DNA from 3 places in the Enterobacter sp. 186315 genome. Region 1 is predicted to be linked to each of the others. Evidence: predicted binding sites of a transcription regulator. Region 1 holds the regulator's gene; each other region holds the start of a gene.
What was found. Region 1 encodes PurR, which represses purine synthesis genes. Its sites were predicted from a motif close to CANGCAAACGTTTGCNTG; they were not measured.
Positions count from the first base shown of each region.

Region 2: a site for PurR is predicted at 3,779-3,796, ahead of purL (phosphoribosylformylglycinamidine synthase). Genes of this name have one in related genera too.
Region 3: a site for PurR is predicted at 4,883-4,900, ahead of ACSVHP_RS06450 (nucleoside-specific channel-forming protein Tsx). Genes of this name have one in related genera too.

Region 1 is NZ_JBPTTK010000001.1:166,517-176,567, reverse strand. Features, by position in the region: gene sodB (superoxide dismutase [Fe]) at 1-118, shown strand, start outside; gene ACSVHP_RS00855 (MFS transporter) at 154-1,320, opposite strand; gene cydH (cytochrome bd-I oxidase subunit CydH) at 1,488-1,577, opposite strand; gene purR (HTH-type transcriptional repressor PurR) at 1,875-2,900, shown strand; gene punR (DNA-binding transcriptional activator PunR) at 2,918-3,829, opposite strand; gene punC (purine nucleoside transporter PunC) at 3,944-5,143, shown strand; gene cfa (cyclopropane fatty acyl phospholipid synthase) at 5,441-6,589, shown strand; gene ACSVHP_RS00825 (riboflavin synthase subunit alpha) at 6,619-7,260, opposite strand; gene mdtK (MdtK family multidrug efflux MATE transporter) at 7,487-8,860, shown strand; tRNA gene ACSVHP_RS00815 (tRNA-Val) at 9,014-9,090, shown strand; tRNA gene ACSVHP_RS00810 (tRNA-Val) at 9,095-9,171, shown strand; gene ACSVHP_RS00805 (FAD-NAD(P)-binding protein) at 9,292-10,051, shown strand, end outside.
Region 2 is NZ_JBPTTK010000010.1:115,627-125,677, forward strand. Features, by position in the region: gene purL (phosphoribosylformylglycinamidine synthase) at 1-3,691, opposite strand, end outside; gene mltF (membrane-bound lytic murein transglycosylase MltF) at 3,961-5,511, shown strand; gene tadA (tRNA adenosine(34) deaminase TadA) at 5,399-5,905, opposite strand; gene yfhb (phosphatidylglycerophosphatase C) at 6,053-6,688, opposite strand; gene ACSVHP_RS13675 (PTS transporter subunit EIIC) at 6,692-8,047, opposite strand; gene murQ (N-acetylmuramic acid 6-phosphate etherase) at 8,061-8,954, opposite strand; gene ACSVHP_RS13685 (MurR/RpiR family transcriptional regulator) at 9,072-9,920, shown strand; gene ACSVHP_RS13690 (YfhL family 4Fe-4S dicluster ferredoxin) at 9,977-10,051, shown strand, end outside.
Region 3 is NZ_JBPTTK010000004.1:115,917-125,967, reverse strand. Features, by position in the region: gene ACSVHP_RS06485 (aldo/keto reductase) at 1-380, shown strand, start outside; gene thiL (thiamine-phosphate kinase) at 471-1,442, opposite strand; gene nusB (transcription antitermination factor NusB) at 1,519-1,938, opposite strand; gene ribH (6,7-dimethyl-8-ribityllumazine synthase) at 1,960-2,430, opposite strand; gene ribD (bifunctional diaminohydroxyphosphoribosylaminopyrimidine deaminase/5-amino-6-(5-phosphoribosylamino)uracil reductase RibD) at 2,518-3,621, opposite strand; gene nrdR (transcriptional regulator NrdR) at 3,626-4,075, opposite strand; gene ACSVHP_RS06455 (DUF3251 domain-containing protein) at 4,230-4,769, shown strand; gene ACSVHP_RS06450 (nucleoside-specific channel-forming protein Tsx) at 5,039-5,923, shown strand; gene secF (protein translocase subunit SecF) at 6,072-7,043, opposite strand; gene secD (protein translocase subunit SecD) at 7,054-8,901, opposite strand; gene yajC (preprotein translocase subunit YajC) at 8,929-9,261, opposite strand; gene tgt (tRNA guanosine(34) transglycosylase Tgt) at 9,284-10,051, opposite strand, start outside.

The DNA of each region.
Region 1 (10,051 bases):
CGTCGATGTGTGGGAACACGCCTACTACATTGATTACCGTAACGCGCGCCCGAACTATCTGGAGCATTTCTGGGCGCTGGTTAACTGGGAATTTGTTGCGAAGAACTTCGCAGCGTAAGAGACACGCAGAAGGGTTCGCCCTTCTGCGTTTTTTTATTCTGCCGCGCAGGCGGCTTCCGGCTGTTTGCGACCGGACATCAACACCAGCAGCAATCCCAGCGCTGCGATAATTGCGCCCATCACCGGCACAAAGCTGTATCCCAGCCCGCCTGAAATCACCGCACCGCCGGCTGCCGCACCCAGCGCATTGCCGAGGTTGAACGCCCCGATATTCACCGATGATGACAGCCCCGGCGCCTCGTGCGCCACGCGCATCACCCGCATCTGCAACGGCGGCACAACGGCAAAGGTCGCCGCACCCCAGATAACCATCGCCACCGCCGCGCCAATTTCATTGCGCGCCAGCCACGGGATCGCCACCATAATGACAATCAGCAGGGTCAAAAAGCCCTTCAGCGTGCCGCTGACCGAGCGATCCGCAAACTTGCCGCCGAGGAAATTGCCCACCGAGAAGCCGACGCCAATCAGCACCAGCATCGCGGTCACAAACAGCGGCGTGGCGTGAGTGATGTCGTGCAGCACCGGCGAAATATAGGTATAGAGCGTAAACATCGCTCCCGCGCCCAGCACGGTAGTCAGCAGTGCAGACAACACCTGAGGGCGCAGCAGCACCGACAGCTCTTTACGCACGTCAGGACGCTCCCCTGCGCTGCCCTTCGGCAGCGAGAAGAACAGCGCCGCCATCGCCACCACGCCAAGCCCCGCCGTGGCGAGGAAGGACATACGCCAGCCAATGGCTTCGCCTAACCAGGTCGCAGCGGGCACGCCGCCGATATTGGCGATCGTCAGCCCCATAAACATGGTTGCTACGGCGCTTGCCTGCTTGTGCTTCGGCACCACGCTTGCGGCCACCACTGAACCCAGGCCGAAGAAGGCCCCGTGGTTAAGGCTCGTCAGAATACGCGACAGCATCAGCGTGGTGTAATCCGGCGAAATGGCGGAGAGCACGTTGCCCAGCGTAAAAATAGCCATCAGGAAAATCAGCGCATTGCGTCGCGCACGGTGAGAGAGCAGCAGCGTCATTAACGGCGCGCCGATCATCACGCCAATGGCGTAGGCGCTGATCAGCATCCCGGCGGCCGGGATCGAGACATCCACGCCCCGGGCGATAACGGGCAGTAATCCCATTGGGGAGAATTCAGTGGTGCCAATCCCGAAAGCGCCAATCGCCAGGGCCAGCAGGGGAAAATTGATTTTCATGGGTCAACTCCGGTTGCCGTGTCATTACGCGACACAGGACAAAGAAGCCGAAAGCATGACACCAATCACAAAAAATGAGAAGTTAACAATTTGGCAAAAGATTTTTGCTGAAGAAGTAACAATCGAGGAAGGTATTGAGGAGGGAGAAGGCTCTCCCCCCTTGTAAATCAGTGCAGCGCGGCCGTCAAACCGCCAGCCACGATTAACGCCAGCACGATAACGGTGGTAACAAGCGAAAACTTCAGATCGGAACTCATCAATTTTTCTCCTTTTAATCCCCCCACGAAAAGTGAGCTTGCTCATTTTTACACAGTTCAGGTCAAAAATCTTCCTGGATTTAAACCGATCCTCATTTTAACTCTTCCCCTTTTCATCAAGATAGGACAAAATTCCACGCTAAATTTATTAGCGTACCGGCCATTGATCCCCTCCTGACGTCCCGTGTCGTTTTCCCGGCGTGCCGCAATCCAGAATTGCGCGTTAAGGGTGTGAGAAGGCAAACGTTTACCTTCCCGTTTTTCAGGAGCTTAGGATATGGTCTGGAGTGACATTTAATGGCAACAATTAAAGACGTGGCAAAACGAGCAAACGTTTCCACTACAACCGTATCACATGTAATTAACAAAACCCGTTTTGTTGCTGAAGAAACGCGCAACGCCGTCTGGGCGGCGATCAAAGAGCTGCACTACTCTCCAAGTGCGGTGGCGCGTAGCCTCAAGGTAAACCACACCAAGTCGATTGGTTTGCTGGCGACCAGCAGCGAAGCGGCCTATTTCGCTGAAATTATCGAAGCGGTTGAGAAAAACTGCTTCCAGAAAGGCTACACCCTGATTCTGGGCAACGCCTGGAACAGCATTGAAAAGCAGCGCGCCTATCTGTCGATGATGGCGCAAAAGCGCGTGGATGGCCTGCTGGTGATGTGCTCCGAATATCCGGAGTCCGTGCTTTCGATGCTGGAAGAGTACCGTCATATCCCGATGGTGGTGATGGACTGGGGCGAAGCGCGCGCAGACTTCACCGACTCGGTTATCGATAACGCCTTCGAAGGCGGCTACATGGCCGGACGTTACCTGATTGAACGCGGTCACCGCGAGATTGGCGTGATCCCGGGCCCGCTGGAGCGCAACACCGGTGCCGGTCGTCTGGCGGGCTTTATGAAAGCGATGGAAGAAGCGCTGATCGCCGTACCGGAAAACTGGATCGTGCAGGGTGACTTTGAGCCGGAATCCGGTTACCGCGCGATGCAGCAAATCGTGTCCCAGCAGCACCGTCCGACCGCCGTATTCTGCGGCGGCGATATCATGGCGATGGGCGCGCTGTGTGCCGCCGACGAGCTGGGCCTTCGCGTGCCGCAGGATATTTCGGTGATCGGGTATGACAACGTGCGCAACGCGCGTTTCTTCACCCCGGCGCTGACCACTATCCACCAGCCGAAAGATTCGCTGGGCGAAACGGCCTTCAATATGCTGATGGACAGGATCGTGAACAAGCGCGAAGAGTCCCAGTCTATTGAGGTTCATCCGCGTCTTATCGAGCGCCGCTCGGTCGCAGACGGCCCGTTCCGCGACTACCGCCGTTAATCTCTTTACGGGGCCAGCTAAGCTGGCTCCCGTAGCCACTCCCGGTTCAGGGTTTCGCTATCCCCTAAATAATCCAGAAGCCAGGCCATCGCGGGCGAGACGTCGTTTTGCTGCCACGTCAGGCAACAGGCCGCGTCCGGGAACGGGTTCTCAAGCGCCAGCGCCACCCACTCTCCGGCATCGATGCGCGGGCGCGCAAAATGGACCGGCACCATCGCCACGCACAGCCCCGCCGACAGACAGGTCGCGGAGGATTCCCAGTCCGGCGCCACCACCCGTCGCTGGTTGTCCAGCAGCCAGGTGATGCGCTTGGGCAGCGAGCGCGAGGTATCTTCCAGCACCAGCGACGGCCAGTCGCGCAGCGTGTCGTCGCTCAGCGGCCCGGCTATTTGCGCCAGCGGATGCGTGCTTGCCACCACGCACGTCCAGCTCAGCATGCCCATATCCCGAAACGCGTAGCGCCCCCCTACCGGAATGGCCTGGGTCGCGCCGATCGCCATCTCTGCCCTGCCGTCCGCCAGCGCGTCCCATACGCCGTTGAACACCTCCTGGGAGACGCGCAGCTCCACGTCGGAGAAATGACGATAGAAATCCACAATCATCTGCCGGGTGCGTTCGGGCTTGACGATGTTATCCACCGCAATCGACAGGTGCCCGCGCCAGCCGTTGGCGATCTGCTGGCACTGCTCGCGGGTGATCTGCATTTTTTTGATAACAGAACGCCCTTCTTTTAAAAACCACGCCCCCGCAGGCGTTAATTCCACGTCGCGATGGCGGCGTTCAAAGAGCGGAACTGCCAGCCACTCCTCTAACTGCCGCACCGTATAGCTGATGGCTGACGGGACGCGGTGCAGTTCCTGCGCGGCTGCGCTAAAGCTGCCGTTACGGGCGACAGCGTCCACCACTTCAAGAGAATAATCTGACCACATTTTCTGCCTGCAAAATTTTTGAATGCAACCGCCAAATATTAGCGTTTCACAAGCCGCTTTGCACTCCCTACACTTTGCGCCAATTACACCTGCCTCCTGAAGGAGAATAAAAGAATGCAACCTGGGAAAGGATTTTTAGTCTGGCTTGGCGGTCTGAGCGTGCTGGGCTTCTTAGCCACCGACATGTATTTACCCGCTTTTGCCGCCATGCAGGAGGATCTGCAAACCCCTGCCGCCGCCATCAGCGCCAGCCTGAGCCTGTTCCTTGCCGGTTTTGCCTTTGCGCAGCTGCTGTGGGGGCCGCTCTCGGATCGTTTTGGCCGTAAGCCGGTGCTGTTGCTGGGCCTGGCGATTTTTGCCGTGGGCTGTCTGGGGATGCTGTGGGTTCGCGACGCGACCTGGCTGCTGGTGCTGCGCTTCGTTCAGGCGGTGGGCGTGTGTGCGGCGGCGGTCACCTGGCAGGCGCTGGTCACGGATTACTATCCGGCGTCGCGCACTAACCGTATTTTCGCCACCATCATGCCGCTGGTCGGCCTGTCTCCGGCGCTTGCCCCGCTGCTGGGAAGCTGGATCCTGGCGCATTTCGACTGGCAGGCTATTTTCGCTACGCTGTTTGCTATCACCCTTGTCCTGATGCTGCCCGCGTTTGCGCTTAAGCCCGCGCATAAAAAAGTTCTGCATCCCGAAGCGAAACCGATCACCTTTACCTCGTTACTGCGTAGCAAAGCCTATCGCGGAAACGTGCTGATTTACGCGGCCTGCTCTGCGAGCTTCTTCGCGTGGCTGACGGGTTCACCCTTTATTCTTCACGATATGGGCTACAGCCCGGCGGCGATTGGCCTGAGCTATGTCCCGCAGACCATCGCCTTCCTGATTGGCGGATACGGCTGTCGTGCGGCGCTGCAAAAATGGCAAGGCCAGCAGATGCTGCCCTGGCTGATGGTGCTCTACGCCCTCAGCGTAATCGGTACCTGGGCGGTCGGGTTTATTCCGGGCGCGGGTCTGGCTGAGATCTTGATTCCGTTCTGCGTGATGGCAATTGCAAATGGTGCGATTTACCCGATTGTGGTGGCGCAGGCGTTACGCCCGTTCCCGCAGGCTACGGGGCGTGCTGCCGCCTTGCAGAATACGCTTCAGCTTGGCCTCTGCTTCCTGGCAAGCCTGGTGGTCTCTGCCCTGATTACCACTCCGCTGCTGACCACCACCAGCGTGATGCTGGTAACCGTTGCGCTGGCGGTACTTGGCTACAGGATGCAATCGTCCGCTCAGAAAGCGTCAGATAACGGCACGCAGGCGGAAACGTCGCACGCATAATCGCGGCTGAAATTATGTTACATTTCAGTGATTAGGTTGCTAAGAATTTTCTATTGAATCACCAAATTTTGAGGCCTATACTAAATTTGGTTCGATTAAATACGATAAATATTAAGTGTTAACGGGAGCCGGAGTGCTCCCGTTTTACCATGGAAGGCATTTCGGCAAGGGCTATCCCCTTCCTCTGTTCTACGTCGGATATTAGCCTCACGGTGGAATACCGTGAGATTTCTCACAAACCAAAAAAAGCGTCTACGCTGTTTGAAGGTTCTGATCACAGCAGGTGATGGAGAAGCTATGAGTTCATCGTGTATAGAAGAGGTCAGCATTCCGGACGATAACTGGTCCAGAATCGTCAGTGAACTATTGGGTCGTGCAGGCATCGCCATCAACGGGCCGTCCCCCTCGGATCTTCAGGTCAAACATCCCGATTTTTTCAAGCGCGTGTTGCAGGAGGGATCGTTAGGCCTGGGTGAGAGTTATATGGACGGCTGGTGGGAATGCGAGCGGCTGGATATTTTTTTCACAAGCGTATTACGCGCCGGGCTGGAAAATCAGCTCCCCCGCCATTTCAAAGACACTCTCCGCGTGGCGTCTGCCCGCCTGTTTAATTTGCAAAATAAGAAGCGGGCGTGGATCGTCGGTAAAGAGCATTACGATCTCGGTAATGACCTTTTTAGCCGGATGCTCGATCCCTTTATGCAATATTCCTGCGCCTACTGGAAAGAGGCCACCACCCTTGAAGATGCCCAGCAGGCTAAACTGCGTCTGATCTGCGAGAAATTGCAGCTACAGCCGGGAATGCGCGTGCTGGATATCGGCTGCGGCTGGGGCGGGCTTGCCCAGTTTATGGCGCAGAATTACGGCGTCAGCGTGGTGGGCGTGACGATTTCTGCCGAGCAGCAAAAGATGGCGCTGGAACGCTGTCAGGGGCTGGATGTGGATATCCGTCTTCAGGATTACCGCGACCTTAACGAGCAGTTCGATCGCATTGTCTCCGTGGGCATGTTTGAGCACGTCGGGCCGAAAAATTACAAAACCTATTTCGAGGTCGCCGATCGTAACCTGAAGCCTGACGGTATTTTCCTTTTGCACACCATCGGCTCTAAGCGCACCGACAACAATGTCGATCCCTGGATCAATAAATACATCTTTCCGAATGGCTGTTTACCGTCCGTTCGCCAGATTGCGAACGCCAGCGAGCCGCATTTTATTGTGGAAGACTGGCATAACTTCGGCGCGGATTACGACACCACACTGATGGCATGGCACGCGCGCTTCCAGGCGGCCTGGCCGGAAATTGCAGACAACTATTCCGAACGATTTAAACGCATGTTTAGCTATTATCTGAACGCCTGCGCGGGTGCATTCCGGGCGCGTGATATACAGCTCTGGCAGGTTGTTTTCAGCCGTGGGGTTGAACACGGCCTGCGCGTGGCCCGATAAAAAATAACCCCGGATATCCGGGGTTGTTTTTATTCCGCTTCTGCCGCCCTGATAATTGCCGCCTCTTTTGCGGCCAGCACGCGTTCAACGGTATCCACTACCGCCTGGGTCTGCGGATCTATTTCAATATTCACGCGATGGCCCAATTTTTTCGCCCCCAGCGTGGTGCGCTGCAATGTTTCTGGAATTAAATGCACGCAGAAACGTGTCGCCGTGACTTCACCCACCGTCAGGCTAATACCATCAATACCAATAAATCCTTTATAAAGGATGTATTTCAGTAATGAAGGGTCCTGCACTTTAAACCAGATCTGGCGGTTATTTTCGGAAGTCAGTATTTTCGCAACTTCCGCCGTGGTCATAATGTGGCCCGACATCAAATGTCCGCCAATCTCATCGCTGAATTTCGCGGCGCGCTCAACGTTGACAGTATCACCGACCACCAGCTCGCCCAGATTGGTGATCCGCAGCGTTTCTTTCACTAAATCAAAGCTGATGTGGTTGCCGTTAATTTCAGTCACCGTCAGGCAACACCCGTTATGCGCAACCGACGCGCCTGTTTCCAGGCCATCGAGCATATATTCCGGCATCTCGATAACGTGGGTGCGGAAATTGGGTTTTTCATCAATGGACACCAGTTTAGCCGTGCCCTGAACAATACCAGTAAACATGCTTACAACTCCTGTTTCTTGCGTACGGTGGTGACACCGTTTAATCCCACCACAATAACAGTTGGAAAAACAGGTTGCCAGTGGAGCGCATTTTCCGGCGATTTTTTCACTAGATAATTAGTTAAACCCCGCTACAATAGCTGGCGCCCCCCTGCATTTTCTTCTTGCTGCCCGTTATGGCGGCTTTTTTTAGTCTCTCTTATAACAACAATTCAAAGGTGTTCACGTGCAGAAGTACATGAATGAAGCGCGTCAATTATTGGCACTGGCTATACCGGTGATCGTCGCGCAGGTTGCCCAAACCGCAATGGGATTTGTGGATACGGTCATGGCCGGTGGCTATAGCGCCACCGATATGGCCGCCGTAGCTATCGGTACCTCTATCTGGCTCCCGGCCATTCTCTTTGGTCACGGTCTGCTGCTGGCCCTGACCCCGGTCATCGCCCAGCTTAACGGCTCCGGGCGTCGCGAACGCATCGCGCATCAGGTTCGCCAGGGGTTCTGGCTGGCAGGTTTTGTTTCGGTGCTGATTATGGTCGTGCTCTGGAATGCCGGGCATATTATTCGCGCTATGGACAATATCGACCCTGCCCTTGCAGATAAAGCCGTGGGCTATCTGCGTGCGCTGCTGTGGGGCGCGCCGGGCTATCTCTTCTTCCAGGTGGCGCGTAACCAGTGCGAAGGGCTGGCAAAAACCAAGCCCGGCATGGTGATGGGATTTATCGGCCTGCTGGTTAACATTCCGGTGAACTACATCTTTATTTACGGTCATTTTGGCATGCCGGAGCTGGGTGGCGTTGGCTGCGGCGTGGCAACTGCGGCGGTTTACTGGGTGATGTTCTTTAGCATGATTACCTACGTTAAGCGCGCCCGCTCGATGCGCGATATCCGTAATGAATCCTCTTTCAGCAAGCCGGATACCGCCATTTTATCGCGACTGGTACAGCTCGGTCTGCCTATTGCCCTGGCGCTGTTTTTCGAGGTAACGCTGTTTGCGGTTGTCGCCCTGCTGGTCTCCCCGCTGGGGATTGTGGACGTGGCCGGACACCAGATCGCGCTGAACTTCAGCTCGCTGATGTTCGTGCTGCCGATGTCGCTCGCGGCGGCGGTCACTATCCGCGTCGGGTTCCGTCTGGGGCAAGGCTCCACGCTTGATGCGCAAACCGCTGCTCGCACCGGGCTGGGCGTCGGCGTGTGTATGGCGGTCTGTACCGCGCTGTTCACCGTTGCGCTGCGTGAGCAGATTGCCCTGCTCTATAACGACAACCCTGAGGTGGTGACGCTGGCCTCGCACCTGATGCTGCTCGCGGCAATCTATCAGATTTCCGATTCGATTCAGGTGATCGGCAGCGGCGTGCTGCGTGGCTATAAAGACACGCGCTCGATCTTCTTTATCACCTTCACCGCCTACTGGGTGCTGGGTCTGCCAAGCGGCTATATTCTGGCGCTGACGGATCTGGTGGTTGATCGAATGGGGCCGGCGGGCTTCTGGATGGGCTTTATTATCGGCTTAACCTCGGCGGCGATTCTGATGATGCTGCGCATGCGCTTCCTGCAACGCCAGCCGTCGTCGGTGATTTTGCAGCGCGCCGCGCGTTAAATACGCAGTAGCCGCCAGCGGGCGGCTACTTTCTCTTCGTTTTGAACGGGAATGAAGCAATCGCGTGAAATCTGAGAGAAAATTGCATTTTCCCTCTTGCCTGAACCCGGCAGTGCCGCTAATATTCGTCCCCGTTGTCGCCGACAACACGTTGCGTTCATAGCTCAGTTGGTTAGAGCACCACCTTGACATGGTGGGGGTCGTTGGTTCGAGTCCAATTGAACGCACCATTCTGCGTCCGTAGCTCAGTTGGTTAGAGCACCACCTTGACATGGTGGGGGTCGGTGGTTCGAGTCCACTCGGACGCACCATTTCAGTCCTGAAATGGTGCAAATTCTCTTCTTATCTTCCTAATTTTCCCTTTATCCAAATTTGTTAACTTTTATCCTGCTACGCTTTTCTCATGACGAAAAAGCACAGGAAGCGTGTTGATGAAAAAAATTGCCATTATCGGCTCAGGTCCAACAGGGATTTATACCTTCTACTCACTCCTGAACAATCCCTTCCCCCTTTCGGTGACGGTCTTTGAGCAGTCGGATGAGGCCGGGGTCGGCATGCCCTACAGCGATGAAGAAAACTCACGCCTGATGCTGGCAAACATTGCCAGTATCGAAATCCCACCGCTGTTCATCACCTATCTCGACTGGCTGCGAGAGCTGAGCGAAAGCCATCTTGCGCGTTATAACGTCAATAAAGCCACGCTGCACGATCGCCAGTTTCTGCCCCGCATTTTGCTGGGGGAGTATTTCCGCGACCGCTTTTTAACCATCGTTGAGAAAGCCCGCCAGCGCGGTTTCGAAGTTGAGATTCACGAATCCTCCCGCGTCACCGATCTGGATGCCAGCGAAAGCGGCGTCCTGCTCTCGGTGAATGACGAGCCCTTCCCGACGCGATTCGATCTCGCCGTGGTGGCGACCGGACACGTCTGGCCGGATGAAGAGGAATCCACCCGCAGCTTCTTCCCCAGCCCCTGGTCGGGGCTGATGGATGCCAAAATCCCCGCCTGCACGGTAGGCATTATGGGTACGTCGTTAAGCGGTCTGGACGCCGCAATGGCGGTTGCCATCCAGCACGGCGATTTTGTCGATAACCGCTTTATTCTGGACGAGGCCAGCCGGACGCTGAAGATAACCCTGATGTCGCGTTCCGGCATTCTGCCGGAGGCGGACTTCTACTGCCCGCTACCCTACG
Region 2 (10,051 bases), on a different contig from region 1:
GGGTGACTTTGCCGAAGTTATCGACAAAGCGCAGCGCCACCAGGCCTTTGCTTTCCAGCTCGGCCAGGTGCGCGGCGTTGCGCACTTCAATCTGGCCTTCGCCGTGGGAAACCGCAATCGGCATCTGCGAGCCGACCATCCCCTGCAACAGCAGAGAAGGGCTTTGCGTCACTTCAACCAGGCTGAAACGCGCTTCGAAGCGGTCGGACTGGTTACGCACAAAGCGCGGCCAGGCGCCGCTGCCCGGGATCAGCTCGCGCAGGTTAGACATCATCTGACAGCCGTTACACACGCCCAGCGCCAGCGTCTGCGGACGGTGGAAGAAAGTTTCGAACTCGTCGCGCACGCGGTTGTTGAAGAGGATGGACTTCGCCCAGCCCTCGCCCGCCCCCAGCACGTCGCCGTAGGAGAAACCGCCGCAGGCCACCAGCGCCTGGAAATCTTCCAGACCGGTACGCCCGGCCAGCAGGTCGCTCATGTGAACGTCGATAGCGTCAAAGCCCGCGCGGTGGAACGCCGCCGCCATCTCAACGTGGGAGTTGACGCCCTGCTCGCGCAGTACGGCCACTTTTGGACGCGCGCCGGTCGCGATGTACGGTGCGGCAATGTCTTCGTTGATGTCGAAGGAGAGCTTCACGTTCAGGCCCGGATCGTTGTCGTTGGCCTTTGCGTCATGTTCCTGGTCGGCACATTCCGGGTTATCACGCAGACGCTGCATCTGCCAGGTGGTTTCTGCCCACCACATACGCAGCGTGGTGCGGCTTTCGCTGAACACCGCATGGCCGTCGGCTTCAATCACAAAGCGATCGCCCTGCACCGCTTTACCAAGATAATGCACACAGTCCGCCAGACCGTGCTGCGCCAGCACCGCTTCAACCGCGTCACGGTCTTCTGCGCGCACCTGAATAACCGCGCCCAGCTCTTCGTTAAACAGCGCCGCCAGACGATCGTCACCGAGCGTCGCAATGTTGGCTTCCACGCCGCAGTGGCCGGTGAAGGCCATCTCTGCCAGCGTGACCAGCAGGCCGCCGTCGGAACGGTCGTGGTAGGCCAGCAGCTTACGCTGCGCAACCAGCGCCTGAACGGCATCGTAGAAACCTTTTAACTGCGCCACGTCGCGCACGTCGGCAGGCTTGTCGCCCAGCTGGCGGTAAACCTGCGCCAGCGCGGTGGCACCGAGCGCGTTATGGCCTTTGCCGAGGTCAATTAGCAGCAGGGCATTATCGTCGGTGGACAGCTGCGGCGTAATGGTGTGACGCACGTCTTCCACGCGCGCAAAGGCGGTGATCACTAACGACAGCGGCGAGGTCATTTCGCGCTGCTCGCTGCCTTCCTGCCAGCGGGTTTTCATCGACATGGAGTCTTTACCCACCGGAATGGTCAGGCCGAGCGCAGGACAGAGCTCTTCGCCCACCGCTTTGACCGCTTCATACAGGCCCGCGTCTTCACCAGGGTGACCGGCTGCGGCCATCCAGTTTGCGGAGAGCTTAATGCGTTTGATATCGCCAATCTGCGTGGCGGCGATGTTGGTCAGCGCTTCGCCCACGGCCAGACGGGCCGAGGCCGCGAAGTCCAGCAGCGCCACCGGGGTACGTTCGCCGAGCGCCATCGCTTCGCCGTAGTAGCTGTCGAGGCTCGCGGTAGTAACGGCGCAGTTTGCCACCGGGATCTGCCACGGGCCGACCATCTGGTCGCGCGACACCATGCCGGTCACGGTACGGTCGCCGATGGTCACGAGGAAGGTTTTCTCCGCCACGGCAGGCAGGTGCAGCACGCGGTTTACCGCGTCGGCCACGGTAATGTCCTGACGATCCAGCGCCTTGCCCGCCGCTTTGCGGGTCTGCACGTCGCGGGTCATCTTCGGCGTTTTGCCGAGCAGCACGTCCAGCGGCAGATCGATAGGCTGGTTGTCGAAATGGGTATCGCTTAAGGAGAGATGCTGCTCTTCGGTGGCTTCACCAATCACCGCATACGGCGCGCGCTCGCGGCGGCACAGCTCGTCAAACAGCGGCAGCTGATCGGCGGCCACCGCCAGCACGTAGCGCTCCTGGGATTCGTTACACCAGATCTCCAGCGGGCTCATTCCCGGCTCGTCGCTCAGGATATCGCGCAGGTTGAAACGCCCGCCGCGACCGCCATCGCTCACCAGCTCCGGCATGGCGTTAGACAGACCGCCCGCGCCCACGTCGTGAATAAAGAGGATTGGGTTAGCGTCGCCCAGCTGCCAGCAGCGGTCGATCACTTCCTGGCAGCGACGCTCCATTTCCGGGTTGTCGCGCTGTACGGAAGCAAAATCAAGATCCGCATCGGACTGGCCGGATGCCATAGAAGACGCCGCCCCGCCGCCCAGACCAATGTTCATCGCCGGGCCGCCGAGGACGATCAGCTTCGCGCCCACCACGATCTCGCCTTTCTGCACGTGATCGGCGCGGATGTTGCCGATCCCGCCCGCCAGCATGATCGGCTTATGGTAGCCGCGCAGCTCTTCGCCGTTGTGGCTCTCAACCTTCTCTTCGTAGGTACGGAAATAGCCGTTCAGCGCAGGGCGACCAAATTCGTTGTTGAACGCCGCGCCGCCCAGCGGGCCGTCGGTCATGATATCCAGCGCGGTGACAATGCGCTCCGGCTTGCCGAAGTCCTCTTCCCACGGCTGCTCAAAGCCCGGGATACGCAGGTTGGATACGGAGAAGCCCACCAGCCCGGCCTTTGGCTTCGCGCCGCGTCCGGTTGCCCCTTCGTCACGGATTTCACCGCCGGAGCCGGTCGCCGCACCCGGCCACGGCGAGATCGCCGTCGGGTGGTTATGGGTTTCGACCTTCATCAGGATATGCGCAGGCTCCTGATGGAAGTCATAGCGCCCCGCTTCGCGATCGGCGAAGAAGCGGCCCACTTCGGAGCCTTCCATTACCGCGGCGTTGTCTTTATAGGCCGACAGCACGTGGTCAGGGGTCTGTTCCATGGTGTTTTTGATCATCTTGAACAGCGACTTCGGCTGCTGTTCGCCGTCGATAATCCAGTCGGCGTTGAAAATCTTGTGGCGGCAGTGCTCGGAGTTAGCCTGCGCAAACATGTAGAGTTCGATGTCGTTCGGGTTGCGGTTGAGCTTAACGAACGCGTCGTGCAGATAGTCGATTTCGTCTTCCGCCAGCGCCAGACCCAGACGCAGGTTGGCGTCGATCAGCGCCTGACGGCCCTGCCCCAGCAGATCCACGCTCTGTACCGGCGCAGGCTGATGGTGCGAGAAGAGCTTCTGCGCGTCGTCCAGAGAGGTAAACACGCTCTCCATCATGCGATCGTGCAGCGCTGCGGCCACCGTCTGCCACTGTTCAGCGGTCAGGGTCGAGGCTTCAACGTAATAGGCGACGCCGCGCTCCAGACGGGTAATCTGGTTCAGGCCGCAGTTGTGGGCGATGTCGGTGGCTTTGGAAGACCAGGGGGAGATGGTGCCAGGGCGCGGCGTGGCCAGAATCAGTTTGCCGATCGGCGTATGGCTGCTCAGGCTTGGGCCATACTTGAGAAGGCGTTCAAGCTGTACGCGTTCCTCTGCATTCAGGGGAGCATTCAGGTCAGCAAAATGGACATACTCAGCGTAAATATTGCTTACCGGAAGGTCGGCTGCCTGAAAACGTGCCAGCAGTTTGTTGATACGGAAGGCAGACAGTGCAGGCGAACCACGCAGAATTTCCATCATAAGTCTCTCGTCTTCGAAGCGCCTGAGGCGCTTACAGTGTGCGCAAGGGGGGGAAAACGGGCGTCATTATAGAGAATCCTGAGCGCCGACGAAACCGTTTGCGTCGAAATAAAATTTGCGCAGACGTTTATCAATAGATGTGACCTGTTTCTCTAATGGGTTGCCAACTGGCGCAAGTTTACGCAAAATGCCGCTCATTCAATGGCAAACCCTATTCTTAACATGGCGACAGCATACTGAGGCACTTCCCGGCGCAGAGAATTAACTAATTGAAAAAATTAAAGATTAATTATCTGCTCATCGGCATAGTGACGTTGCTGCTGGCAGTGGCCCTTTGGCCTTCAATCCCCTGGTTCGGCAAAGCCGAAAACCGTATTGCCGCCATCCAGGCGCGGGGAGAGCTGCGCGTCAGTACCCTGACCTCTCCGCTGATCTACAGCGACATCAACGGCAAACTCATCGGTCTGGACTACGAGCTGGCCCAGCAGTTTGCCGATTACCTCGGCGTGAAGCTGAAAATCACCGTGCGCCAGAACATCAGCCAGCTGTTTGACGATCTCGATAACGACAACGCCGACGTGCTGGCCGCCGGGCTGGTTTATAACAGCGAGCGCAGCAAAAACTATCAGCCAGGCCCGACCTATTACTCTGTTTCTCAGCAGCTGGTGTACCGCGTGGGTAACCTGCGCCCGCGCTCGCTGGCCTCGATTAACGAGCAGCAGCTCACCATCGCGCCGGGCAGCGTGGCGATTGACGATCTGCGCGTTCTTAAAGAGAAGCAATTCCCTGATTTAAGCTGGAAGGTCGATCCGAAGCTGGGAACCACCGCGCTGCTCGAACAGGTGAAAGACAAAAAGCTGGCCTACACCGTCGCGGACTCGGTGGCGATTAGCCTTTTCCAGCGCGTGCATCCGGAAATCGCCGTGGCGCTGGACGTGACCGACGAGCAGCCCGTGACCTGGTTTAGCCAGCTCGATAACGATCAAACCCTGTCAGCCGCGATGCTCGATTTCTTCAACACCATGAACGAAGACGGCACGCTGGCGCGCCTGGAAGAGAAGTACCTCGGCCACGGCGATGATTTTGACTACGTTGACACCCGCAGCTTCCTGCGCGCCGTCGACAGCGTGTTGCCCGATCTCCAGCCTCTGTTCGAGAAATATGCCCAGGAGATCGACTGGCGCCTGCTGGCGGCAATCTCCTATCAGGAATCCCACTGGGACACCCAGGCCACCTCCCCCACCGGCGTGCGCGGGCTGATGATGCTCACCAAAAATACCGCCCAGAGCCTCGGCCTGACGGATCGCACCGACGCCGAGCAGAGCATCAGCGGCGGCGCGCGCTATTTGCAGGATATGATGACTAAAGTGCCGGAAACGGTGCCGGAGGAAGAGCGCATCTGGTTTGCGCTGGCGGCCTACAACATGGGCTACGCGCATATGCTCGACGCGCGCGCGCTGACGGCGAAAACCAAAGGGAATCCGGACAGCTGGTCTGACGTAAAACAGCGTCTGCCGCTCCTGAGCCAGAAGCCCTGGTACAACAAGCTGACCTACGGCTACGCGCGCGGTCACGAGGCCTACGCGTACGTGGAGAATATCCGTAAGTATCAGATAAGCCTGGTGGGATATTTGCTGGAGAAGGAAAAAGAGGCCGCCGAGGCGCAACAGCTGGCGCAGAGTTATCCGGTAGTGGCACCGGACGAGCTTAATCGCCCGCCTGCTTCAATTCTGCCTTTTGTTGCTTTTTCTGCTGCCGGCGCATTCGAAAGAAGTCACTCAACAGACCCGAACATTCTGGTGCAAGCACCCCGCCGATAATATTCACCTGATGATTCATGCCGGGATGGCCCAGCACGTCCATCAGGGATCCCGCCGCGCCGGTTTTTTCATCCCGCGCGCCAAACACCAGCGTGCCGATACGGCCGTGTACCATTGCGCCCGAGCACATCACGCACGGCTCAAGGGTGACGTACAGCGTGGTATCGAGCAGGCGATAGTTTTGCAGCACCAGCCCGCCCTGGCGTAACGCCATGATTTCAGCGTGCGCGGTCGGATCGTGACGACCGATCGGGCGATTCCAGCCTTCACCAATCACCTGGTTGTTATGAACCAGCACCGCGCCCACGGGCACTTCGCCCTCTTCCCAGGCACGTTGCGCCAGCGTCAGCGCGTGGCGCATCCAGTATTCGTGATTCAGTTCAGGGGTGGACAACGGTAAGTACTCCAGTTGAAAGCGGGCGGCATTATACACACCCGCTATATACACGTCATCCTTCAAGCCGCCTCTGCGTTGGCTGCGTCTGCTCACCCCAGACTTGCCGCCTTGATCCAACTTGAATGATTTAGTGTATGAATTTGTCTATTCGAGTTGCTGAAGTTCACCGGACGGCGTAACGCGCCAGCGGTGCTGGCAAAAATAGAGCAGCGGGTTGTCCTGCTTGCTGTCGCTGTAGCCGCTGTAAAGACGCAGCGGCGTGCCGATCTGCTTCTCAAGCTGCACCACTTTTTCATGTCCCAGGCAGCGCATGGTCAGCACCCAGCCGCCGTAGCCCCGCGCAACCTGAGTGGCGATAAGATTCACACGCGGCAGCCACGGGGTATCGAAATAGACCTGCTCCACCAGCGGCTGCGGGGAGCCGGTGATCAGCCAGATATCGGCATCGTTTTCGGCAAGATAGTTGGTGAGCCTTTGCTGAACCACGGGAAACGCGGTGACGTGACCGCGAAACCACTGCACAAAGTTCCGTTCGAGCTGTTTAAGGCGCGCGTCGCTGTGCCCAAAGGTACATCCCCACAGCAGCAGGCTCATGGGCCAGCGGGCGGCGCGGCCTTTAACCAGCAGCGCCAGGCCAATCACCGGTAAGAGCGGAAGCACGAGCAACGCATTCAGGGGCTGACGCCGCAGCAGATAACGCATAAACGTTCCGAACATATCCTGCTGATGCAGCGTTCCATCCAGGTCAAAAAAGACAACGCGACGCTCGTGATTAGCCAAACCTTACTCCTCTGGGTCGTTAAATCCTAACAGCCAGGTAAACATGAACCCGGCGATTACCGCTACTAAATAGCCTAACAGATAGAGCATGACTTTTCCGGTCACGATGGTTAATGCCAGCGGTAAACCGGAAATCCCGAAGGTGATCACCGTCGCCACCTTCCAGTAGCTGATCAGCGCCCCGCCTACCGCACCACCCAGACAGGCGGCAAGGAAGGGTTTACCCAGCGGCAGCGTGACGCCGAAAATCAGCGGCTCGCCGACACCCAGCAGCCCGACCGGCAGCGCCCCTTTGATCACCTTTTTCAGCCTCGCGTTGCGGGTCTTCATCAGTACCGCAATGGCCGCCCCCACCTGCCCCACGCCCGCCATCGACAAAATCGGCAGCAGCGCGTTGTACCCGTGCGCCTGCACCAGCTCAACGTGGATAGGCACCAGCCCCTGATGCAGCCCCGTCAGCACCAGCGGCAGGAAGGTGCCTGACAGCACCGCCCCCACCAGCAAGCCGCCGCGATCGATAGCCAGCGACGCGCCGTGGGCGATGGCTTCGGAGATCCATCCGCCCAGCGGTTGCAGCGCGACAATCGCCACGCTGCCGGTGATGAGGGTGGTCAGCAGCGGGTTAAGGATAAGCTCGATAGAGCCGGGCAGCAGCGTGCGCAGCTTTTTCTCAATCCAGCACATCAGAATCACCACCAGCAGCACCGCGATCACCCCGCCGCGTCCCGGCTGAAGCGCCTCGCCAAACAGCGTGATCTGCGCCAGCTGCGGGCTGGAGAGAATGCCCGCCATCACCCCGCCCATCGCCAGCGAACCGCCGAACACTTTGGCGGCGTTGACCCCCACCAGAATGTTCATGATGGCAAACACCGCGCTGCCGAAAATCCCCAGGATCCCCAGCATGTTCGGATACTGCGTCGCGAAGTCCCCGACGATATCCGGGCGCTTGAGGATATTAATAATCCCGGTGATCAGCCCCGAGGCGATAAACGCCGGAATAAGCGGAATAAAGACGTTCGCCAGCTGTCGCAGCGCGTCGCTCATTGGCGCTTTATACTTCGCTTTGGCCTGCGCTTTGGTGCGCTCGGCGTCGTCAAACGTGGCCTCGCCGCCCATCTGCGTGCGCATGGCGTCCACCACCTGCGCGGCTTTGCCCGGCCCGACAATCAGCTGGTGCTGCTGCCCCTGTTTGACGTATCCGCTCACGCCGGGAAGCTGCTTCAGATGCGCCAGGTCAAGCTGGTCATCGTCATGCACCTCAACGCGCACGCGCGTCATGCAGTTTTCCAGACGCTGAATATTTTTCTTCCCGCCGATCCCCTGCAAGATACCGCTGGCGAGCGCTGCTGTTTTTTCCATAGACGCCTCTGTTTTAATTTTCTAATGCCGCCCGTAAGAATCCGTTGTGCGCATCGAGCTTCGCTCTGGCCGCCGCGGCATCCAGCCCGCTCAGGATCATCAGAATGGCTGGCTTGACGTTGTAATCCGTCTGCTTAAGCGCGCTTTCCGCCTCGTCGCGGCTGGCGCCCGTGGCCTCCACCACCATGCGGCAGGCGCGGTCCACCAGCTTGACGTTGGTGGCCTGCATGTCGACCATCAGGTTCTGATACACCTTGCCGAATTTGACCATCGCCCCGGTAGAGATCATGTTCAGCACCAGCTTTTGCGCGGTGCCGGACTTAAGACGCGTGGAGCCGGTCAGCGCCTCGGGGCCAACCACCGGAGAGATAGCAATGGCCGCCACTTGGGCAATCGGGGAGCCAGGGTTACAGGAGATCGCCACCGTGGTGCAGCCCGTCTGGTTGGCATATTCCAGCCCGCCGATGACGTAAGGCGTACGCCCGGACGCTGCCAGGCCAACAACCAGGTCGCTTGCGGTCAGGTTCAGCGCCTTCAAATCGTCTTCGCCCAGCTGTTTGTTGTCTTCCGCTCCTTCAACCGCTTTTAGCAGCGCGCCCGGGCCCCCGGCAATCAGGCCGACGACCAGACCATGCGGCACGCCGAAGGTTGGCGGACATTCGGATGCGTCCAGCACGCCAAGACGCCCGCTGGTGCCCGCCCCCATGTAAATAATGCGGCCACCGGCTTTCAGCGCCGTCGCTGCCGCATCGACAGCCTTTGCCACTTCCGGTAATGTCTCTTTCACCGCCTGGGCGACCAGCGTATCCTGTTGATTAAAGCAGTGAACCAGCTCCAGCGTGGAGAGGGCATCCAGATCCATGGTTTGTGGATTACGCGTTTCTGAAACAAGTGAACCAAGATTCATTTTTTTACCTCAAGAATTTTTAATTCATCATAATCTCACTATAATGGAATATAAAATTCATTCAGGCGAGCAAAATCCTTATTTGCAGCAGCAATCACATTTTCGCCAGGAGAACGTATGAACTGTTTAATCCGCATTCGCCAGCGTTACGCGGGCTTTGCGCAAAGCGATAAAAAGCTGGCGGATTTTCTGCTGTCGCAGCCCGACCGCGCCCGTCATCTGAGCTCCCAGCAGCTGGCGAGCGAGGCCGGGGTGAGCCAGTCCAGCGTGGTGAAATTTGCCCAGAAGATAGGCTTTAAGGGCTTTCCGGCGCTGAAGCTGGCGATTAGCGAAGCGCTGGTGAGCAATCCAAACCCGCAGTCCATGCCGGTGCATAACCAGATCCGCGGCGACGATCCGATGCGGCTGGTGGGCGAGAAGCTGATTAAAGAGAACGTCGCGGCGATGCACGCCACTCTCGACGTGAATACCGAAGAGAAGCTGCTGGAGAGCGTGGCGATGCTGCGCGGGGCGCGGCGCATCGTGCTGACCGGGATCGGCGCATCCGGTCTGGTGGCGCGCAACTTCGGCTGGAAGCTGACCAAAATCGGCTATAACGCCATCGTCGAGCTGGATATGCACGCCCTGCTGGCCACGGTGCAGGCGATGGATCCTGACGATCTGCTGCTGGCGATCTCTTATTCCGGCGAGCGCCGCGAGATCAATATGGCCACCGACGAAGCCCTGCGCGTGGGCGGTAAAATCCTCGCCATCACCGGGTTTACGCCGAACGCGCTCCAGCAGCGGGCGACGCGCTGCCTGTACACCATTGCCGAAGAGCAGGCCACGCGCAGCGCGGCGATTTCCTCTACCAGCGCGCAAATGATGCTCACCGACCTGCTGTTTATGGCCCTGGTGCAGCAGGATCTGGAGAATGCGCCGGAGCGTATTCGCCACAGCGAAGAGCTGGTAAAAAAATTGGTTTGAACAGATAACGCGCGTATAATGCCCGCCCTGTTTGTGTTGTTTCCGAGAATTTCCTGATGGCGCTGTTAATCACCAAAAAATGCATCAACTGCGATATGTGCGAGCCCGAATGCCCTAACGAGGCGATTTCG
Region 3 (10,051 bases), on a different contig from region 1:
CGCTTTGCTATCAGGAGGGTGTGGCGGTGATCCCGTGGAGCCCGCTGGCGCGCGGACGCCTAACCCGCCCCTGGGGAGAAACCACGGCCCGTTCGGTGTCGGATGAGTTTGGGAAAACGCTGTATGAAAGCACCGAAGCCAGCGATGCGCTGATTGCCGAGCGTCTGGCGGGTATCGCCGACGACACCGGGGCAACGCGTGCGCAGGTCGCGCTGGCATGGGTATTGAGCAAACGCGGCGTTGCCGCACCGATTATCGGCACGTCGCGGGAAGAGCAGCTTGATGAACTGCTGAGCGCGGTCGATATCACGCTCACGCCAGAGCAGATTGCCGAGCTTGAAACGCCGTATCAGCCGCATCCGGTAGTTGGGTTTAAGTAAACCCTCACCCTGGCCCTCTCCCGGAGGGAGAGGGAATACATTCGTAGGCCGGGTAAGCGCAGCGCCACCCGGCACACAGACCGCACAAACTCACCCGAAGTGATCGTACCCTTTCCAGTCCAGCGAGACCGGCGCGCCGTCGCGTACGAACTGCAACCCTTCGCTCTCCGGCATAATCTGCCCGATACAGGTAAATTTCGCGCCGAGGTGCGCCAACGCCACGTCCAGCGTTCCGCGATTCAGTTCAGGTACGGTAAAGCACAGCTCATAATCTTCGCCGCCCGAGAGCGCCCATTGCAGGGCCTGCTCGGTTTCCACATGGCGGAGCAGCGGTTCCGACAGCGGGAACTGATCCAGGTCGACGCGCGCGCCGACGCCGCTGGCCTTCAGAATATGGCCGAGATCGGATATTAATCCGTCGGAGAGATCGATAGCCGAGCTCGCACGCTCGCGCAGCGCCTGCCCGTGCAGAATACGCGGCGTCGGGCGCAGATGGCGCTTCACCAGATACGCCGCGTCATCGGCATCCTCTACGTTCAGACGGTTTTGCAAAATCGCCAGCCCCGCCGCGCTGTCCCCCGGCGTACCGGTCACGTAGATCCAGTCGCCCGGCTTCGCGCCAGAGCGTTTAAGCGCGCGTCCGACCGGCACGTAGCCGTGGATCGCCAGCGTCATCGACAGCGGTCCTGCGGTCGTATCGCCGCCAATCAGCTGCATGTCGTAGTAGTTAAGTTGTTCAAACAGCGCGTCGCTGAACGCCTCAAGCCAGGCTTCATCAACCTCAGGTAGGGTTAAGGCCAGCGTTAACCACGCGGGATCGGCTCCCATCGCGGCCAAATCGCTCACGTTCACCGCCAGCGCTTTATAGGCCAGATCGGCCGGATCGATATCGGATAAGAAATGACGCCCGCACACTAAGGTGTCGGTGCTGATCGCCAGCGTCTGTTTTTCGGGAATATTGAGAAGTGCGCAGTCATCGCCGATCCCCGTTTCAACATCAAGACGGGAAGTTCTTACACGGTCGAAATAACGGGCAATCAGGGAAAATTCGCCGCAAGCCATACGTATGCCTCAGCAGAGAAAAGAAAAAACCGGAGCCGCACTGCCGGTAAGGCAATGCAGGACTCCGGTTTGCGGATCACTTTTTGCGGGGACGGATCGCAGGTGCAGCTTTATCGAGCACGCCGTTTACAAATTTGTGGCTGTCTTCAGCACCGAAGGTTTTCGCCAGTTCGATGGCTTCGTTGATGGCCACTTTGTACGGCACATCATCACGTTTAGACAGCTCAAACAGCGCGATACGCAACACTGCTTTTTCCACCTGACCCAGCTCTTCGAGCAGACGGGACAGGTAGGGTTTCATCAGACCATCGAGATACGCGCTATTAGTCGCCACTCCCGACAGCAGTTCACGGAAGTACAGAACGTCAACGTCTTTCACGTCTTGCTCTGACAGGAACTGGTATTCAACATCAGCGATGTCGTTCTGGGACAACTGCCAGGAGTAAAGTGCCTGAACGGCACATTCACGGGCGCGGCGACGAGCAGCAGGTTTCACGGAATTCCCCTTACAAAAAAATCAGGCCTTAATGGCTTTCAATACATTGATCATTTCAAGCGCGGTCAGTGCAGCTTCTGCACCTTTGTTACCGGCTTTGGTGCCAGCACGTTCGATGGCTTGCTCAATACTTTCGGTGGTCAGCACGCCAAACGCGACAGGAATTTCAGCATCCTGTGCAACGTGTGCCAGACCGTTGCTTGCACCGCCCGCAACGTATTCGAAGTGCGCAGTGCCGCCACGAATAACAGTACCCAGCGCAATCACCGCGTCGTATTTACCGGTTTTTGCCAGCGCGCCAGCTGCCAGAGGCAGTTCATAAGCGCCTGGAACCCAAACAACGGTAATGTTGTCATCTTTAACCTGGCCGATACGTTTCAGGGCGTCAATGGCACCTTCCAGCAGGCTGTCGTTGATGAAGTTGTTGAAACGCGCAATGGTGATGGCGACGCGAGCGTCCGGGGTAGCTACAGCAGCTTCAATAATGTTCATACTCTTCCTTTACGGGTTCATTTGGCCCCGCAGGGGGGCGGATTTTATCATAATACTTTGCGCACTGCTTCCCTATTTCGGGCGCATTTACGCTGTCGTTAAATGGAGGCAAACATCCGGGCCAACAGGGCGGATCTCGCTAAATTTCAGTTGTGGCGCATCGGCCAGTTTTTCAAGACCGGGCAGCACAAACAGGCCGCGCGCATCGTTACCTAACAGTTTAGGCGCTACGTAGACAATCAGTTCGTCCACCAGCCCTGCCTGTAACAGCGCGCCCGCAAGCGTAGGGCCCGCTTCTACCCAGATGCTGTTCACCTGCTGTTTGCCAAGCAGCATCATCAGCACCACCAGATCGAGCTTCCCGTTATGCTCCGGCACCTTAACGGTGCGCACGTTTTCCGGCCATTCACGCGTATCGTCTTTCGTGCGTGCAATCCAGGTTTCACCGGGCTGCTGCACAATGCGATGCTCCGGCGTCACGCGGTTATGACTATCAATAATGATACGCAGCGGCTGACGCAGATTTTCCTGCGGATAGAGCGCCTGAGTATCAGCATTGAGTTCGTCCCAGCGCACGGTCATGGCCGGATCGTCAGCCAGGACGGTTTCGCTGGTGGTGAGGATAGCATGGCTTTGCGCGCGCAGACGTTGCACATCGCGCCTTGACTGCGGTGAGGTGACCCACTGGCTTTCGCCGTTCGCCATCGCCGTGCGCCCATCGAGAGAAGCGCCAAGCTTTAGCTGAATATAGGGGAACCCGGTGCGCATACGTTTCAGGAAGCCCTTATTGATGGCTTCAGCATCGTTCATCATCAGGCCGTGGCTGACGTCGATCCCCTCCTGTTGCAGGCGATAAAGCCCGCGCCCCGCGACCTGCGGGTTAGGATCCTGCATTGCCGCGACCACGCGGGAAACGCCGGCGGCAATCAGCGCCTCGCAGCACGGCGGCGTGCGCCCGTGATGGCTGCATGGCTCAAGCGTGACGTAAGCGGTCGCGCCGCGCGCCTTCTCGCCCGCCATGCGCAGGGCATGGACTTCAGCATGAGGCTCACCGGCACGATAGTGAAAGCCCTCGCCCACGATTTCGCCGTCTTTGACGATCACGCAGCCGACGTTCGGATTAGGATGGGTGGTAAAACGCCCGCGCTGCGCCAGCTTTAGCGCTCGCGCCATGTAAATCTCGTCCTGCATGGGCTTAGTCCTGTAGACGGGCGATCTCTTCGCCGAACTCTTTGATATCTTCGAAACTGCGATAGACAGAGGCGAAGCGGATATAGGCAACTTTATCGAGCTTTTTCAGCTGTTCCATTACCAGGTTGCCGATCATTTTGCTTGGGACTTCGCGCTCGCCGGTGCCGCGCAGGTAGGATTTGATGTGATTTAACGCCATTTCGACGTCATCGGAGCTGACGGGGCGTTTTTCCAGCGCTTTTAACATACCGCTGCGCAGCTTCTCTTCGTTGAACGGCTCGCGCACGTCGTTACTTTTTACGACCCGAGGCATTACCAGCTCAGCCACCTCAAAGGTGGTGAAACGTTCGTTGCAAACCAGGCACTGCCGGCGGCGGCGTACGGAGGATCCTTCGCCGACAAGGCGAGAGTCGATTACTTTGGTATCCACAGCGGAGCAGAATGGGCAATGCATACGGTGTCCCTGATATCTGTTTATCTGATGTCTATTTTACCCTGATATGGGCAGACAACAAAAGAAAGAGCGCTTTTGAGACAAAGGATCTATGCCTGGGAGTGAGTTGCTGGCTACCATTACGGCGATCCGTTATTTCAAGGAAATAAACGCAATGACAAGACGTTACCTAAGAATTCTCCTGGTGGGAAGCCTCTTATCCCTGAGCGCGTGCGCACAGCAAACTGAAGTCCGCGAAATGAAGCAGAGCGTTAATACGCTCAACTCAGCGATGGACAAGCTGAACAAGGAAACCGTGAAGATCACCCAGCAGAACGCGCTGAATGCAAAATCCAGCAGCGGCGTCTATCTGCTGCCCGGGGCAAACACTCCCGCCCGGCTCAACAGCCAGATTGGCACTCTGAAAATGTCGCTGGTTAACGTAGCAGCCAACGCGGATGGTACGCGCGCAACATTGCGCATTCAGGGCGAGTCCAACGATCCGCTGCCTGCCTTTAGCGGCACCGTCGAGTGGGGCCAGATCCAGGGTACCACCGAAAGCTATCAGGAAGTGAACGTTAAGAACCAGCTGATTACCGCCCCGGCCAGTACGCTGGCACCGAGCGACGTGGATATTCCCCTCCAGCTTAGCGGTATCACGCCCGAACAGTTAGGGTTTGTCCGCATCCACGACATCCAGCCAGCCGCGCAATAATCCCCTTCTTCTAGCGGAGTGAAATGTCACTCCGCTAACATTTACATTTCGTATGGATTGGCAACATAAATGTTTGCCGCTACAATCCCCGCCGTTTAAAGTACGCAAACGTGAACGCAATCGATTACGCGTGTGAGAGATATGTGAAACAACACATATTTTTGTGAGCAAGGATTCCTATAATAGGCTCCGCAGAAACACGAAATATTTAGAAACGCAATTCGCGCATTTTTCACTCCCGGAAGGGAATTTCAATCAGTGGCATGATTATGAAAAAAACATTACTCGCAGCTGGCGCAGCGCTGGCACTCTCCACCTCTTTCACTGTTAACGCAGCAGAAAACGATAAGCCTCAGTACCTGTCCGACTGGTGGCACCAGAGCGTTAACGTGGTAGGCAGCTATCACACCCGCTTCGGACCGCAGATCCGCAACGATACCTACCTGGAATACGAAGCGTTCGCCAAGAAAGACTGGTTTGATTTCTACGGCTACATCGATGCCCCGGTATTCTTCGGCGGTAACACCGATGCGAAAGGTATCTGGAACAATGGTTCTCCGCTGTTCATGGAAATCGAACCGCGTTTCTCTATCGACAAGCTGACCGGTACCGACCTGAGCTTCGGTCCGTTCAAAGAGTGGTACTTCGCGAACAACTATATCTACGACATGGGTCGTAACGATTCCCAGGAGCAGAGCACCTGGTATATGGGTCTGGGTACCGACATCGATACCGGTCTGCCAATGAGCCTGTCCCTGAACGTCTATGCGAAATACCAGTGGCAGAACTACGGTGCGGCGAACGAAAACGAGTGGGATGGCTACCGTTTCAAAGTGAAATACTTTGTGCCAATCACTCAGCTGTGGGGCGGTAACCTGAGCTATATCGGCTTCACCAACTTCGACTGGGGTTCTGACCTTGGCGACAACGACTTCCGCGACCTGAACGGTAAGAAAGCGCGTACCAACAACTCCATCGCCTCCAGCCATATCCTGGCGCTGAACTACGATCACTGGCACTACTCTGTTGTGGCGCGTTACTGGCACAACGGTGGTCAGTGGAACGACGACGCGAGCCTGAACTTCGGCAACGGTGACTTCAGCGTCCGTTCTACCGGTTGGGGTGGTTACCTGGTTGTAGGTTACAATTTCTAATCCGCAGCCTGTTCGCCGGGTACGGCTACGCCTTACCCGACCTGCAAAACCTGTAAGCACAAAAGCCAGCTCAAGAGCTGGCTTTTTTAATACGCAAAAAAAATCCCGGCCATCGGACCGGGATTTCGATAACGCACTATTCGTTGCCTTACGGCAGAATTGACGGCTGATCCGCCCCTTCTTTTTCGACCTTCTGCTGGAGCAGGTGTTCGCGCTTCATGCCAAGCTTCAGTGCCAGAGCGGACGCAACGTAAATAGACGAAGCAGTACCGATAGAAACACCAATCAGCATGGTCAGCGAGAAGCCTTCCAGAACCGGGCCACCGAACAGGAACAGCATCAGGATAACCATCAAGGTGGTACCGGATGTGATCAAGGTACGGTGCAGCGTCTGGGTCAACGACACGTTGAAGATTTCGTACGGCGTACCGCGACGGATCTTACGGAAGTTTTCACGAATACGGTCAGATACCACGATGCTGTCGTTCAGTGAGTAACCGATAACGGACATCAGGGATGCCACGATAGTCAGGTCGATCTCAATGTGGAACAGCGACAGGATCCCCATGGTGATCACCACGTCGTGCGCCAGTGCGATAACCACACCCGCCGCCAGTCGCCACTCGAAGCGGAAACCGACGTACACCAGGATAGAGATCAGCGCGACAAGCAACGCCATCGCACCGGTCTGCGCCAGGTCTGCGCCTACGCTTGGCCCCACGAACTCAATACGCTTAACCGCCGCATTCTGGTTAGTGGTTTCGTTAATCACGTTAACGACCTTGCTGCCCAGCTCCTGGCTGCCGTTGGCATCGTGTACCGGTGGCATACGTACCATGATGTCGCGGCTGCTGCCAAAGTTCTGCAACAGCGGCTCTTCAAAGCCCGCTTTTTGCAGAGACACGCGCATCTGGTCCATATCGACCGGTTTTTCCAGGGAAATTTCAATCACCGTACCACCGGTGAAATCCAGACCCCAGTTGAAGCCTTTAACGCCCATGATGGCGATGGACAGAATCAGCAGAAAACCTGAAATGCCGAAGGCCCAGTAGTCCCAGCGCATAAAGTCCCAGACTTTACGGCCGTGGTTCAATTGTTCAACAGTATATTCCTGTGCCACAACGCACTCCTCAGATAGACAGCTTTTTGACGCGCTTGCCGCCGTACAGCAGGTTCACGATGGCACGGGTGCCGACAATAGCGGTAAACATAGACGTTGCAACACCGATACCGGTTGTAATCGCAAAGCCTTTGATAGCGCCAGTACCCACTGCATACAGGATAAGAACCTTAATCAGTGTTGTTACGTTCGCATCGAAGATGGAGCTGAAAGCACCTTTGTAACCTTCATCAATCGCCTGCTGTACAGAGCGACCGTTGCTCAACTCTTCTTTGATACGTTCGTTTATCAGAACGTTGGCGTCGACCGCCACCGCAAGGGTCAGAACGATACCCGCAATCCCCGGCATGGTCAGCGTTGCGCCCGGCAACAGCGACATGATACCGATGATCAGTACCAGGTTCGCCACCAGCGCGGAGGTCGCAATCAGACCAAACTTCTTATAGAAGAAGATCATGAAGAGGATGGAGACCACCAGACCGGCCAGACATGCTTCCAGACCCTGTTTGATGTTCTGCATACCCAGGGTTGGACCAATGGTACGTTCTTCAACAATCTGAATTGGCGCAATCAGCGCACCGGCACGCAGCAGCAGCGAGAGCTGACGCGCTTCGTTCGGGTTGTTGATACCGGTGATACGGAAGCTGTTACCCAGACGAGACTGGATGTTGGCGATGTTAATCACCTCTTCCTCTTTCACCAGCACCGCACGGCCGTTGGCATCTTTCTTACCGCTGTCTTTGTACTCCACGAACAGGGTCGCCATCGGTTTGCCGATGTTGTCCTTAGTGAAGTTAGACATGATGTTGCCACCCGCGCTATCCAGCGAGATGTTAACCTGCGGCTGGTTGTATTCGTCCTGGCTTGAAGTGGAGTCGGTGATATGGTCACCGGTCAGGATCACGCGTTTGTACAGCACAACTGGCTGACCTTCGCGGGTCTGTTTCACTTCAGAATCGCCCGGAATACGGCCAGAGGCAGCAGCGGACTGATCGACGTTGGAGTTAACCAGACGGAATTCCAGCGTTGCGGTTGCGCCCAGAATCTCTTTCGCACGCGCGGTATCCTGGATACCCGGCAGCTCAACCACGATACGGTCAGCACCCTGACGCTGTACCAGCGGCTCAGCAACACCCAGCTGGTTTACACGGTTACGCAGAATGTTGATGTTCTGCTGAACGGCGTATTCACGCGCTTCTTTAAGACGTGCATCTGTCATCACGGCGCGCAGCTGGTTGTTACCCTGAGAGGTAATCACCAGGTCACGGTGACGCGGGGTCAGGTAATCTACAGCCTGATCGCGTGCCGCACTGTCGCGGAACGTGATGCTCATGCCGTAGTTATCTTCTTTACGCACGGTGGTATAAGCGATGCCTTTTTCACGCAGATCGCTGCGCAGGCCGTCGATGTTTTGTTCCTGCAATTTGCCCAGCGCGGTATCCATATCCACTTCCATCAGGAAGTGAACACCACCACGCAGGTCAAGACCGAGTTTCATTGGCTCTGCGTTTAAGGCAGCCAGCCAACGCGGCGTTGCAGGAGCAAGGTTCAGCGCCACGACATATTTATCACCCAGCACGCCCATCAGCGCTTCGCGAGCGCGGAGCTGCGTGTCGGTGGTGTCGAAGCGAGCAAGAATTGCGCCCTCTTCCAGTGCCACAGACTTCGCGGTAATTTTTTCTTCTTGTAACGTTTTCTGGACCTGGATCAGCGTTTGCTCACTGGCGGCGACACCGCGCGCGCCAGTGATTTGAACGGCCGGATCCTCACCATACAGGTTGGGAAGCGCGTACAGCAGGCCGACGATAATCACGACGACCAGCATGATGTACTTCCACAAAGGATAACGGTTTAACACGGCAGTTCCCTTTGGGAAAAGTTTGAATTACAGCGCCTTCATCGTGCCTTTCGGCAGAACGGCAGCTACGAAGTCACGTTTGATAACCACTTCAGTGGTGTCGTTCAGCGCGATAGCAATGTAGCCGCTTTCAGCCACTTTGGTTACGCGACCAACCAGACCACCGTTGGTCAGCACTTCATCGCCTTTCGCGATGGAGTTCATCAGATTTTTGTGCTCTTTGGTGCGCTTCTGCTGTGGACGCAGGATCATGAAATAGAAGATCAGACCAAACACAACCAGCATCAGAATCAGAGACATCGGGCTGCCCTGCGCTGGAGCACCTGTTGCCGCTACCGCATCAGAAATAAAAAAGCTCATTCAAATTCCCTCATTATTAATATTAATCAACGTTCAAAGGTGGAACGGTTCGACCCTGACGTTGGTAGAAATCGGTCACGAAGCTCTCTAATTTACCCTCTTCAATAGCCTTACGTAAACCAGCCATTAAGCGCTGATAATAACGAAGATTATGAATGGTATTCAGACGCGCACCTAAAATCTCATTGCAACGATCGAGATGATGCAGATACGCACGAGAGTAATGGCGACAGGTGTAGCAATCGCACTCAGCGTCGAGCGGACTGGTGTCACTTTTGTGCTTCGCGTTACGGATTTTCACCACGCCATCGGTAACGAACAGATGGCCGTTACGCGCGTTGCGGGTTGGCATGACGCAGTCGAACATATCAATGCCGCGACGCACGCCTTCAACCAGATCTTCTGGTTTACCCACACCCATCAGGTAACGTGGTTTATCAGCAGGGATTTGCGGGCAAACATGCTCCAGAATACGGTGCATGTCTTCCTTTGGCTCACCTACTGCCAAACCGCCGACAGCGTAGCCATCAAAGCCTATCTCTACCAGACCTTTAACGGAGATATCGCGTAAATCTTCGTAAACGCTGCCCTGAATAATGCCGAAGAGCGCGTTTTTATTCTGAAGAGAATCAAAACGGTCGCGGCTACGCTTCGCCCAACGCAGAGACATCTCCATTGAACGCTTAGCGTAATCCCAGTCAGCCGGGTATGGCGTACATTCGTCGAAGATCATCACGATGTCGGAACCGAGATCGTACTGAATCTCCATCGATTTTTCCGGATCGAGGAA